One region of the Paraburkholderia sp. BR10872 genome, then DNA from elsewhere that is predicted to be linked to it. Evidence: predicted binding sites of a transcription regulator. Region 1 holds the regulator's gene; the other holds the start of a gene.
The links. Region 1 encodes HrcA, which represses chaperone genes, less so after heat shock. Its sites were predicted from a motif close to TTAGCACTCNNNNNNNNNGAGTGCTAA; they were not measured.
Positions count from the first base shown of each region.

Region 2: rpoH (RNA polymerase sigma factor RpoH) is a predicted target of HrcA. The motif match lies at 2,677-2,703, and genes of this name have one in related genera.

Region 1 covers NZ_JBFRCN010000005.1:134,333-139,501, reverse strand. The annotation lists gene dnaK (molecular chaperone DnaK) at 1-87, opposite strand, end outside; gene grpE (nucleotide exchange factor GrpE) at 337-924, opposite strand; gene AB4Y43_RS06310 (RNA-binding S4 domain-containing protein) at 1,474-1,881, opposite strand; gene hemH (ferrochelatase) at 1,929-2,996, opposite strand; gene hrcA (heat-inducible transcriptional repressor HrcA) at 3,199-4,218, opposite strand; gene AB4Y43_RS06295 (NAD kinase) at 4,479-5,169, shown strand, end outside.
Region 2 covers NZ_JBFRCN010000010.1:101,604-106,772, forward strand. The annotation lists gene AB4Y43_RS10995 (hypothetical protein) at 1-14, shown strand, start outside; gene leuA (2-isopropylmalate synthase) at 4-1,650, shown strand; gene AB4Y43_RS11005 (nuclear transport factor 2 family protein) at 1,801-2,184, opposite strand; gene rpoH (RNA polymerase sigma factor RpoH) at 2,759-3,694, shown strand; gene cydP (cytochrome oxidase putative small subunit CydP) at 3,883-4,185, shown strand; gene AB4Y43_RS11020 (cytochrome ubiquinol oxidase subunit I) at 4,172-5,169, shown strand, end outside.

The sequences.
Region 1 (5,169 bases):
GTTCTCGATCACCTTGACCTGATTGCCTTCCATCAGCGCCACGCACGAGTTGGTGGTGCCGAGGTCAATACCAATGATTTTGCCCATTTTTGTCAAATCTCCAGAATTTGGTCGCTGTGCGGACGCCGCTTTCGCGCTGCGCAGGTAACTACATGCTCGAGCCGCGTTTTCCCTTGTGCGCGGCTGGCGTCCACTTCAATACGGAACTACTGCCCAAATAAGTGCCGCTACGGCGATTTCAAGGGGTTTGGGCTATGCGTTCCATCATTTTTTTTAATCGCAGGGCCTCTGGGTTCCTTTGGGTTCCTTCAGGCCACCGCATTACTTACATCTTTCTTACTTCGGTGCCGAAACAGTCACGAGCGCCGGACGCAGCACGCGGTCGGCGATCACATAGCCCTTTTGCAGCACGCTGACCACCGTGTTCGCTTCCTGCTCGGACGGGACCATCGAGATGGCCTGGTGACGGTGCGGGTCGAACTTCTCGCCCACGGGGTTGATCGCGAGGACCTTGCCCTTCTCGAGCGCGCCGGTGAGCTGCTTGAGCGTGAGTTCGACGCCTTCGTTGACCTTGGCGAGGTCGTCCGAGTTATGGGCGAGAGCGGCTTCGAGGCTGTCCATCACCGGCAGCAGATGCTCGGCGAAGTTTTCGATCGCAAACTTGTGCGCCTTGGCGACGTCTTCCTGCGCGCGGCGGCGTACGTTCTCGGTCTCGGCCTTGGCGCGGACGAAGGCGTCCTGCAATTCGGCGACTTTCGCTTGGGCTTCGGCCAGTGCGGCCTCGGCAAGCGCCGCTGCGTTCTGGTCCACGCCGCCTTGGGCTGCCTGCTCGGCCGCTTCAGCCGCCTGGGGCTGGGCTGCCTGCGACGCCTCGTCCGCGGGCGTGGGGTTCTGGCTCGTCGGGTTCTCTTGCGTGTTTTCCATGTCGCTGAACGTGGTTGAATAGTGAAAAAGGGAACAAAGCTTCGGGCGCCATGACGCCGGCCGCTCTACTGCGCCTAGGCCGTTGCGCCGACGCGACAGAGGCTTCGGACATCGCGAGAGCACATGGGTGCCGGATCGCTTGTTTCAAGAGGCGCTTGCGGCTTTTTTATACAGAAAATCAAGCCGCGAAATCGCCCGTAACAATCAGTACTGCAGCGCCGCAAAAATGAAATTGAGTAAGGGACATCCCTGACCTACACTCAGGAACAGGTGCTGCTCATGACGCGTTTACCCTGAGTCCGGCACCGCACCGAATGGGCCCACGGACAGCACCTTTTGTAGCAGCATCACCGCACATAAAAACGCTATCCGGGCCTCGAGACTGGCTGTTTTGCTGCGATCCCAAGGGGAGTACCGTGAAACTGACCTTTGCCATATCGGTGGTCGCGCTGGTACTCATCGCCGGGACTACGACCATCTGCATGTCGGGCGCCGTGAACGAAAACACGACGGAATACGGGGGCGTGCACGCTACGATGGAAGCGCTCTTCAACCCTCACGCGAAAATTTGTCGATAGTGCGGCGGTCGCGCTTGGTCGGCCTGCCCTGCAACACGGCAGCCGGTTCGCGAAAGAGCCGGCGCCGGTCCTGCTCCGCCGCGCGTCGCTCGCGCCCGGCTTCAGTTTCCGCGTAGAGCGTCTGCGCGATGCTGGCGGGCCCGCGCATCTCGCAAATGCCCAATACCTGCACTTCCCAGACCACGTGATCGATCTCGATTTCGACGAGGTCGCCCACGCGCACGTCCTTCGACGCCTTCACGGCGTCGCCGCCAATGCGCACGCGCCCCTTGCTCACGGCGTCCGAGGCGAGCGAGCGCGTCTTGAAGAAACGCGCCGCCCATAACCATTTGTCGATGCGCAGCCGCGCGCCAGGTTCGGTCGAAATCTTGTAGTTCATCAGAAGCTTTCCGGATGCGCCGCGCAGTTCACGCTCAGTTCACTGGGTCAGGCCACTGCGCCAGCCGGCGCCGCGGCTTGCACGGGCCAGCCCTGCAGGTGCTGCGCAACAATCTCGCCCAGCGCCGCGATCCACGCCGGCGAGGCATTCAGGCATGCTATGCGGTGAAACTCCTTGCCGCCGCCGTGCAGGAACTCGTCGCGCACTTCCATGCCGATTTCCTCGATGGTTTCCAGGCAATCCGCCGTGAAACCAGGGCAGAACACGTCCGCACGGTGCACGCCGCCCGCGCCCAGTTCCCGCAGCGTGGGCGCCGTGTATGGCTGGAGCCATTGCGCCCGCCCAAAACGCGACTGGAAGGTCACCCGGCATTCGACCGGCGTTAGCTCCAGCGCGTGCATAAGGAGCGCGGCCGTTTGCTGGCACTGGTCGTGGTACGGGTCGCCCAGATCGAGCGTACGGCTCGGCACCCCGTGAAAACTCAGCACGAGGCGGTCGCCCGCCGCGAAATTGGGTTTGCCGTGCGCGTGCCAGTACTGGTGCACCTGGGCCGCGAGCGCCGCGATATACGCCGGATGGTCGTGATAGCCGCGCACCGTGCGAATTTCCGGCTGGTTGCGCATGCGGCGCAGCGCGGCGAAGGCCGCGTCGAACGCCGTGGCCGTGGTCGACGCCGAGTACTGCGGATACATCGGCATGAGCAGGATGCGTTCCGCGCCCGCGAGCTTGAGCTGGTTCAGCATCGCCGGGATGTCGGGCGTGCCGTAGCGCATCGCGTAATCGACGAGGACCGTGTAGTCGTTGATTTGCAGCAGATGGCGCAGGCCGTCGGTCTGCTTCTGCGTATGCACGCGCAGCGGGGAACCCTCGGGCGTCCAGACCGCCGCGTACTTCTTCGCCGACGACCGGCCGCGAAACGGCAGGATCAGCGTGCGCAGGATGACCTGCCAGATCGGCGCCGGAATCTCGACCACGCGCGGATCGGACAGAAACTGCGCGAGATAGCGGCGCACGGCGCGCGGCGTGGGCGCGTCCGGCGTGCCCAGGTTGATGAGCAGCACGGCGACGCGATGCGCCGCGGCGGACTGCGAAGGCCGCTCCAGGTCGAAACGCATAGGCGATCAGTGGCGCCGCGCGAATGCGCAGCAACGGTTGCATGAAACAAGCATTATAGCGGGCGGTCCTGGCGGGCCAAACCGGACCCGCGACGCGGCGACTCACCGCACGTTGGCGATTCGGCCGATGGCGCGCGCCACGCCTTTCGAGGGATGATCGTCGGAAAGAGGGTGGTCCGATGCCCGGTGCCCGATGCGGCGCTCAGTTCTGGCTGAGCGTGAGCGAGAGCAGGCGCGCCGTGATGTCGACGATCGGAATCACGCGGTTGTACGCCATGCGCGTCGGTCCGATCACGCCGAGCGTGCCGACGATCTTGCCGTTCACCTCGTAGGGAGCCGTCACCACGCTCATTTCCTCGATCGGCACGAGTTGCGACTCGCCTCCGATGAAAATCTGCACACCCTGCGCGTGGCTCGAGACGTCGAGCAGCTGCAGCAGGCTGGTTTTCTGGTCGAATACGTCGAAGAGCTTGCGCAGGCGCGCCATGTCCGAGGAAAGGTCGGCCACTTCGAGCAGGTTGCGCTCGCCGGAAATGAGCAAGGTGTCGCCGCTTTCGGGCTCTTCGGTGCTCGCGGTCACGGCCGCGTGCATGAGCGTGGTCATGTCGCCGCGCAGCGCGTCGATTTCCTCGCGCAGGCGGCGGCGCACCTCGTCGAACGACAGGCCCGCGAAGTGCGCGTTGATGTAATTCGAGGCTTCGATGAGCTCGGAAGGCGTGAAGTCGCGCTGCGTCGCCATGATGCGGTTCTGCACGTCGCCTTCGGGCGTCACGATGATGAGCAGGATGCGCTTGTCGGACAGGCGCATGAACTCGATCTGCTTGAACACGTGGCTGCGCCGGGGCGTCAGCACCACGCCCGCGAACTGCGAGAGGTTCGAGAGCACGCTGGCCGCCGCCGCCACCACTTTCTGCGGCTCGCCGGGGCGCAGCGTGGTCTTTACCGCCCGCGTGAGCGCGTCGTCGTCCGAACTGGGCTCGACGGTGAGCATGGTGTCGACGAACAGGCGATAGCCGCGCGGCGTGGGCACACGCCCGGCCGAGGTATGCGGGCTGGACACGAGACCCAGCTCCTCGAGGTCCGACATGACGTTGCGGATCGTCGCCGGGCTCAGTTCCAGGCCGGAATAGCGCGACAGCGTGCGCGAGCCGACCGGCTGACCTTCGGCGATGTAGCGCTCGATCAGCGTCTTGAGGAGGGTTTGTGCGCGGGGATCTAGCATGACTCAAAATTTTAGCCTAATGGCGGGTTGGCCGCGAGTGCGCCGCCAGGTCGGGCCAGACTGGCAGGCCCGCAGCGCGGGGCGGCCCGGTTTCGGCCGTTACCGCCGGGCATGTTGCATGGCACATCGTCTGGCACATCGCGCGTTGTCATCGCCGTGTCACCGGCTTCGGGCGGGAGGGCGCGGCGCGCAAGGCCTGGCGGGCCGCGCCCGGCTTGCGCCAGGTTCTTTTCGTGACCTGACTATGGTGTAATGCCGGCATGCAGATCCAGAAGATCCAGAGCCAGTTCAAGACGGTTGCGCTCGTTGGGCGCAGCAATACGCCAGGCATTGCCGAGCCGCTGACGGCGCTCGCCCAGACCATTTCGAAGCGCGGCTTCGAGGTCGTGTTCGAAGCGCAAACCGCAGAGGAAATCGGCGCGCAAGGCTATCCCGCGCTGCAGCCGTCCGAAATCGGCGCGCGCGCGGACGTGGCCGTCGTGCTCGGCGGCGACGGCACGATGCTCGGCATGGGCCGCCAGCTCGCACCCTACCGCACGCCGCTCATCGGCATCAACCACGGGCGGCTCGGCTTCATTACCGACATCGCGTTCTCCGAGATGCAGGAGGTCGTGCCGCAACTGCTCGCGGGCTCGTTCGAGCGCGAGGAGCGCTCGCTGCTGGAGTCGCGCATCACCCGCGACGGCGACCCGATCTACCACGCGCTCGCCTTCAACGACGTGGTCGTGAACCGTAGCGGCTTTTCGGGCATGGCCGAACTGCGCGTGAACGTCGATGGCCGCTTCATGTACAACCAGCGCTCCGACGGCTTGATCGTCGCGACGCCCACGGGCTCGACCGCCTACGCGCTCTCGTCGCAGGGGCCGATCCTGCATCCGCAGCTGCAAGGCATCGTGCTCGTACCGATCGCGCCGCATGCGCTCTCGAACCGCCCGATCGTGCTGCCCGACG
Region 2 (5,169 bases), on a different contig from region 1:
GTCATGTTGCGTAATCCCGCCGAGAAGTACCGCCCCTTCCCCGCCATCCGATTGAACGGCCGCAAATGGCCCACGCGCGCCGTCGAGCGCGCGCCGATCTGGATGAGCACCGACCTGCGCGACGGCAACCAGTCGCTGATCGAGCCGATGAGCATCGAGCAGAAGACCGAATTCTTCGAAATGCTCGTCGCGATCGGCTTCAAGGAAATCGAAGTCGGCTTTCCGTCCGCTTCGCAGACCGACTTCGATTTCGTGCGCAAGCTGATCGACGAAAAACGCATTCCCGACGATGTGACGATCGAAGTGCTCGTGCAGGCGCGCGAAGAATTGATTGCACGCACGTTCGAAGCGCTCGAAGGCGTGCCGCGCGCCATCGTCCACCTCTACAACGCGATCTGCCCGTCGTTCCGCAAGATCGTGTTCGGCCAGTCGAAGGAGGAAGTGAAAGCGCTCGCGGTCGAAGGCACGCGCATCATCCGCGCACACGCCGACAAGAACCCGCAAACGCACTGGATTTACCAGTATTCGCCCGAAACCTTCAGCATGACCGAGCTGACCTTCGCGCGCGAAGTCTGCGACGCGGTGGCCCAGACGTGGCGCCCGACGCGCGATCACAAAATGATCGTGAATCTTCCGGCGACCGTCGAAGCGGCGATGCCCAACGTCTACGCCGACCAGATCGAGTGGATGGACCGCAATCTCGCGTACCGCGACAGCATCGTGCTGTCGGTGCATCCGCACAACGACCGCGGCACGGCGGTGGCCGCCGCCGAGTTGGCGCTGCTCGCGGGCGCGGACCGGATCGAAGGCTGCCTGTTCGGCAACGGCGAGCGCACCGGCAACGTCGATCTCGTCACGCTCGCGATGAACCTCTACACCCAGGGCATCGACCCGGGCCTCGACTTCTCGGACATCGACGCCGTGCGCCGCGTGGTCGAGCGCTGCAACCAGTTGCCCGTGCATCCGCGTCATCCGTATGCGGGCGACCTCGTGTTCACGGCGTTCTCGGGCTCGCACCAGGACGCGATCCGCAAGGGCTTCGCGCAGCAGCAGCCCGACGCCGTCTGGGAAGTGCCGTATCTCCCGATCGATCCCGCCGACCTCGGCCGCAGCTATGACGCGGTGATCCGCGTGAACAGCCAGTCGGGCAAGGGTGGCGCGACTTATCTGCTCGAGCGCGGCATGGGCTTCACGCCGCCGCGCCGCGTGCAGATCGAGTTCAGCCACGCCGTGCAGACCGTCGCCGATACGTCTGGCGAAGAGATCACGGGCGAGGCGGTCTGCGCACTGTTCGCGCGTGAGTACTTCGAAACGCGCGGGCCGGTTGCCAACGCCGGTTCAGGCCGCGTGCGCTGGGAAGGCCGTGATGTGGCCATGCCGGCTGCCACGAGCAGCGATGAGGCACATGCGCAAGCTGTGGCCGCCGCCATCGCGGCACTCGCCGGCGAGCACATTGAAATCACGTCGTTCGAGACTGAGCGCACCTCGCAGGGCGGTACGGCCGTGTTCGTCGGCGCGCGCGTGGGCGGCCAGCCGCTGCGCCACGGCGTCGGCGTGGGCGAAGACGCGGTCCATGCGTGCGTCGCGGCAGTGGTCAGCGCGGTGAACCGCGCGGCCTGGCCGCAAGTGGATCGGCGCGCGGCGGCCTGACGCCTTTCGCGCGTGTCGCGCGCTGTGCGCGAAGCAGTTTGGGTTTCAGCAGGGAAATCGGCGGCATTGTTGAGCGCCGGCGGCAAAACGGGCCGCCGGCGTGCGCCTGAAGCGCCTACACGGCGTTTCAGCGAGTGGACTTACCGGTCATCACTCGATCGCGCAACGCGTCGCCTGCCATGCGAGCAGACGCCAGTGGCCCCCTTCCTGCGTCTGGATCGCCGTATAGGCAATCGGAAAGAGCAGCGCACCGTTGTTCGCTTCCATCTCGATCAACACGCGGCCGGAGACCACGCAGGCCTCGTTGCCCGCGTGCAGCACGTCCTGCGACTGGATCTCGATCTGGCGGTAGCGGCGGCGGCCGGCCGTGATCGCGTCGATGAACTGCTGCTTGGTCTCGCGTTTGCCGTTGGTGTGGACGAAGGTCGCGTGATCGGACAGCAACTGGTCCAGCGACGTGCCGTCGCCGTCGACCATCGCGCGAAAGCGCTCGCGCTCAAGTCCGCGAATCGCATCGATCAGTTTTGCCGCCATCGCTCGAGCCCCTTGCGCGTTGGCCCGCGCCTGAGCGCAGATCTCCGCCGAAGATTTCTGCATACGTCTGGCTGAAATTTATACCAGGTTTTGGCACAAGGATACTTGCGATCAAAGACATCGCCTCCATCTATGGTGGATACGCCACGCGCCCGGTGAGAACTGCGCCTGGCGTAGCGACATCTCCGCGGCCGCGCCCGGATGTCGCAGCGCAGCACTTTCCGCTTTATCCGATGTCTATTTCTCAGATTGTGTGACAAGGTCCTGGCGCTGCGCGGCCCCTCGAACGTCGCTGATTTCACCCCTTATTTCCCGCGCACTTCGCGCCGGACGCTGTCCCGTACTAGAGTGTTCCTTCGGCCTGCCCCTTGCGCAGGCCAGCGCCGGGCGCCGGGCCCCGCCCTGCTTGATTGCCGGCGTTTAGTGTAATCTATCGATACAACCATTTCGATAGGAATCAAGGAACCTTGAAGCCCCTACAGACTCCAAGTATTAGCACTCGGGGATTCAGAGTGCTAACATCCACCGTGGAGTCGGTGTCTGACTTTCGCAAGATTCCTGAGGAGTTCGCTACGTGAGCAACGCAATGACCATGACCCTTCCGAGTACGCTGAGCCCGTCGTCGGCCAAGGCCGGGGGCTCATTGGCGCTCGCGAATGCTTCCCTGTTGCCCGGCCAGCTGGGCAACATCGACGCTTATATTCAGGCCGTGAACCGGATCCCGATGCTGACGCCACAAGAAGAGCGTCAGTTCGCGACCGAGTTTCGCGAGCAGAACAATCTTGAAGGCGCGCGCCGCCTGGTGCTGTCGCACCTGCGCCTCGTGGTGTCGATCGCGCGTAATTATCTCGGCTATGGCCTGCCGCACGCCGACCTGATCCAGGAAGGCAACATCGGCCTGATGAAGGCCGTGAAGCGCTTCGACCCCGAGCAGAACGTGCGCCTGGTGTCGTACGCCATGCACTGGATCAAGGCTGAGATCCACGAATACATCCTGCGCAACTGGCGCATGGTGAAGGTCGCCACGACCAAGGCGCAGCGCAAGCTGTTCTTCAACCTGCGCAGCCACAAGCAGGGCCTGCAGTCGTTCACGCCGGAAGAGATCGACGGCCTCGCGCAGGAACTGAACGTGAAGCGCGAAGAGGTCGTGGAGATGGAAACGCGCCTGTCGGGCGCCGACATCGCGCTCGAAGGCCAGACCGAAGACGGCGAGGAGTCGTTCGCCCCGATCGCCTGGCTCGCCGACTCGCACAGCGAGCCGAGCGCCGTGCTCGCCGCACGTTCGCGCGACCGCCTGCAGTCGGACGGCATTGCGAGCGCGCTGGAAGCGCTCGACGCACGCAGCCGCCGCATCATCGAGGCGCGCTGGCTCAACGTGGACGACGATGGTTCGGGCGGCTCGACCCTGCACGAGCTGGCCGACGAGTTCGGCGTTTCGGCCGAGCGCATTCGCCAGATCGAGGCGAGCGCCATGAAGAAGATGCGCACCGCCCTCGCCGACTACGCGTAAGCGTCGCCAGGTCTCACCGGCACACCGAAAACCCCGTTCCCGCGAACGGGGTTTTTCTTTTGCGCGCACCACACGCTGCGCACCTTCGCACCGGCCTCGCTGATTCCACCCTAAGATGATTTCGAGGTGGTGAGCCAGAGGCCGCGCCGCGGTCTGGCCTCGTAACGCGTTCGAGGGCACCCGTCGCCATGATCCCGGCATCCGGTCAACGCCAGCGCACATCGTCGCTGCTGCGCACGCGCATCCTCCAGTGGATGCGCGGCCCCACCTTCGCGCGCGATATTGCCCTCGTTCTCGCCGTCAAGCTCGTCCTCTTGATGGCGCTCAAATACGCATTCTTCAATCATCCGCAGGCAGAAGACATGAACATGCCGCCTGCCGCTGTCGCGCAGGCCATCCTGGCCGTGCCCGAGTCTACGGCGCTCAAGCCGTCAGTGTCCCAATCCCCGACCATGCCGCCCCCGCGAGGAGACCGTCATGCCCACGATTGAATCGGTGGAACTCTCGCGTCTTCAGTTCGCCATCACCGCGCTCTACCACTTCCTGTTCGTGCCCCTCACGCTCGGCCTCTCGTGGCTGCTCGTCATCATGGAGTCCGTCTATGTGATGACCGGCAAGGAGATCTACAAGGACATGACGCAGTTCTGGGGCAAGCTCTTCGCCATCAACTTCGCGATGGGCGTCACCACCGGCCTCACGATGGAGTTCCAGTTCGGCACCAACTGGTCGTACTACTCGCACTACGTGGGCGACATTTTCGGCGTGCCGCTCGCCGTGGAAGGGCTCGCGGCGTTCTTCCTCGAATCGACCTTTGTCGGGGTGTTCTTCTTCGGCTGGAATCGCCTGTCGAAAGGCGCACACCTCTTCACCACGTTTCTCGTCGCGCTCGGTTCGAACCTCTCGGCGCTGTGGATTCTCATCGCCAACGGCTGGATGCAGAACCCCGTGGGTGCGTCGTTCAACTACGAAACCATGCGCATGGAACTCACCAGCCTGTTCGCGGTGATCTTCAACCCCGTCGCGCAGGTGAAGTTCGTGCACACGGTTTCGGCCGGCTATGTGACGGCGTCGATGTTCGTGCTCGGCATTTCGTCGTGGTACCTGCTGCGCCGGCGCGACGTCGAGTTCGCGCTGCGCTCGTACGCGATCGCCGCGGGCTTCGGCCTTGCGTCCACGCTATGCGTGCTGATCCTCGGCGACGAATCGGGCTACACCGACGGCGTGGTGCAGCAGGTCAAGCTCGCCGCCATCGAGGCCGAATGGGAAACCGCGCCCGCCCCCGCGCCGTTCACGCTATTCGGTTTGCCTAACCAGAAGGAAGAGCGCACCGACTACGCGATCCGCATTCCCTGGCTGATGGGCATCATCGCCACGCGCTCGATCGACACGCCCGTGATCGGCCTGAAAGACCTGATGGGCCGCGCCGAAGTGCGCATCCGCAATGGCATGCTCGCCTACGCCGCGCTGCAAAAGAT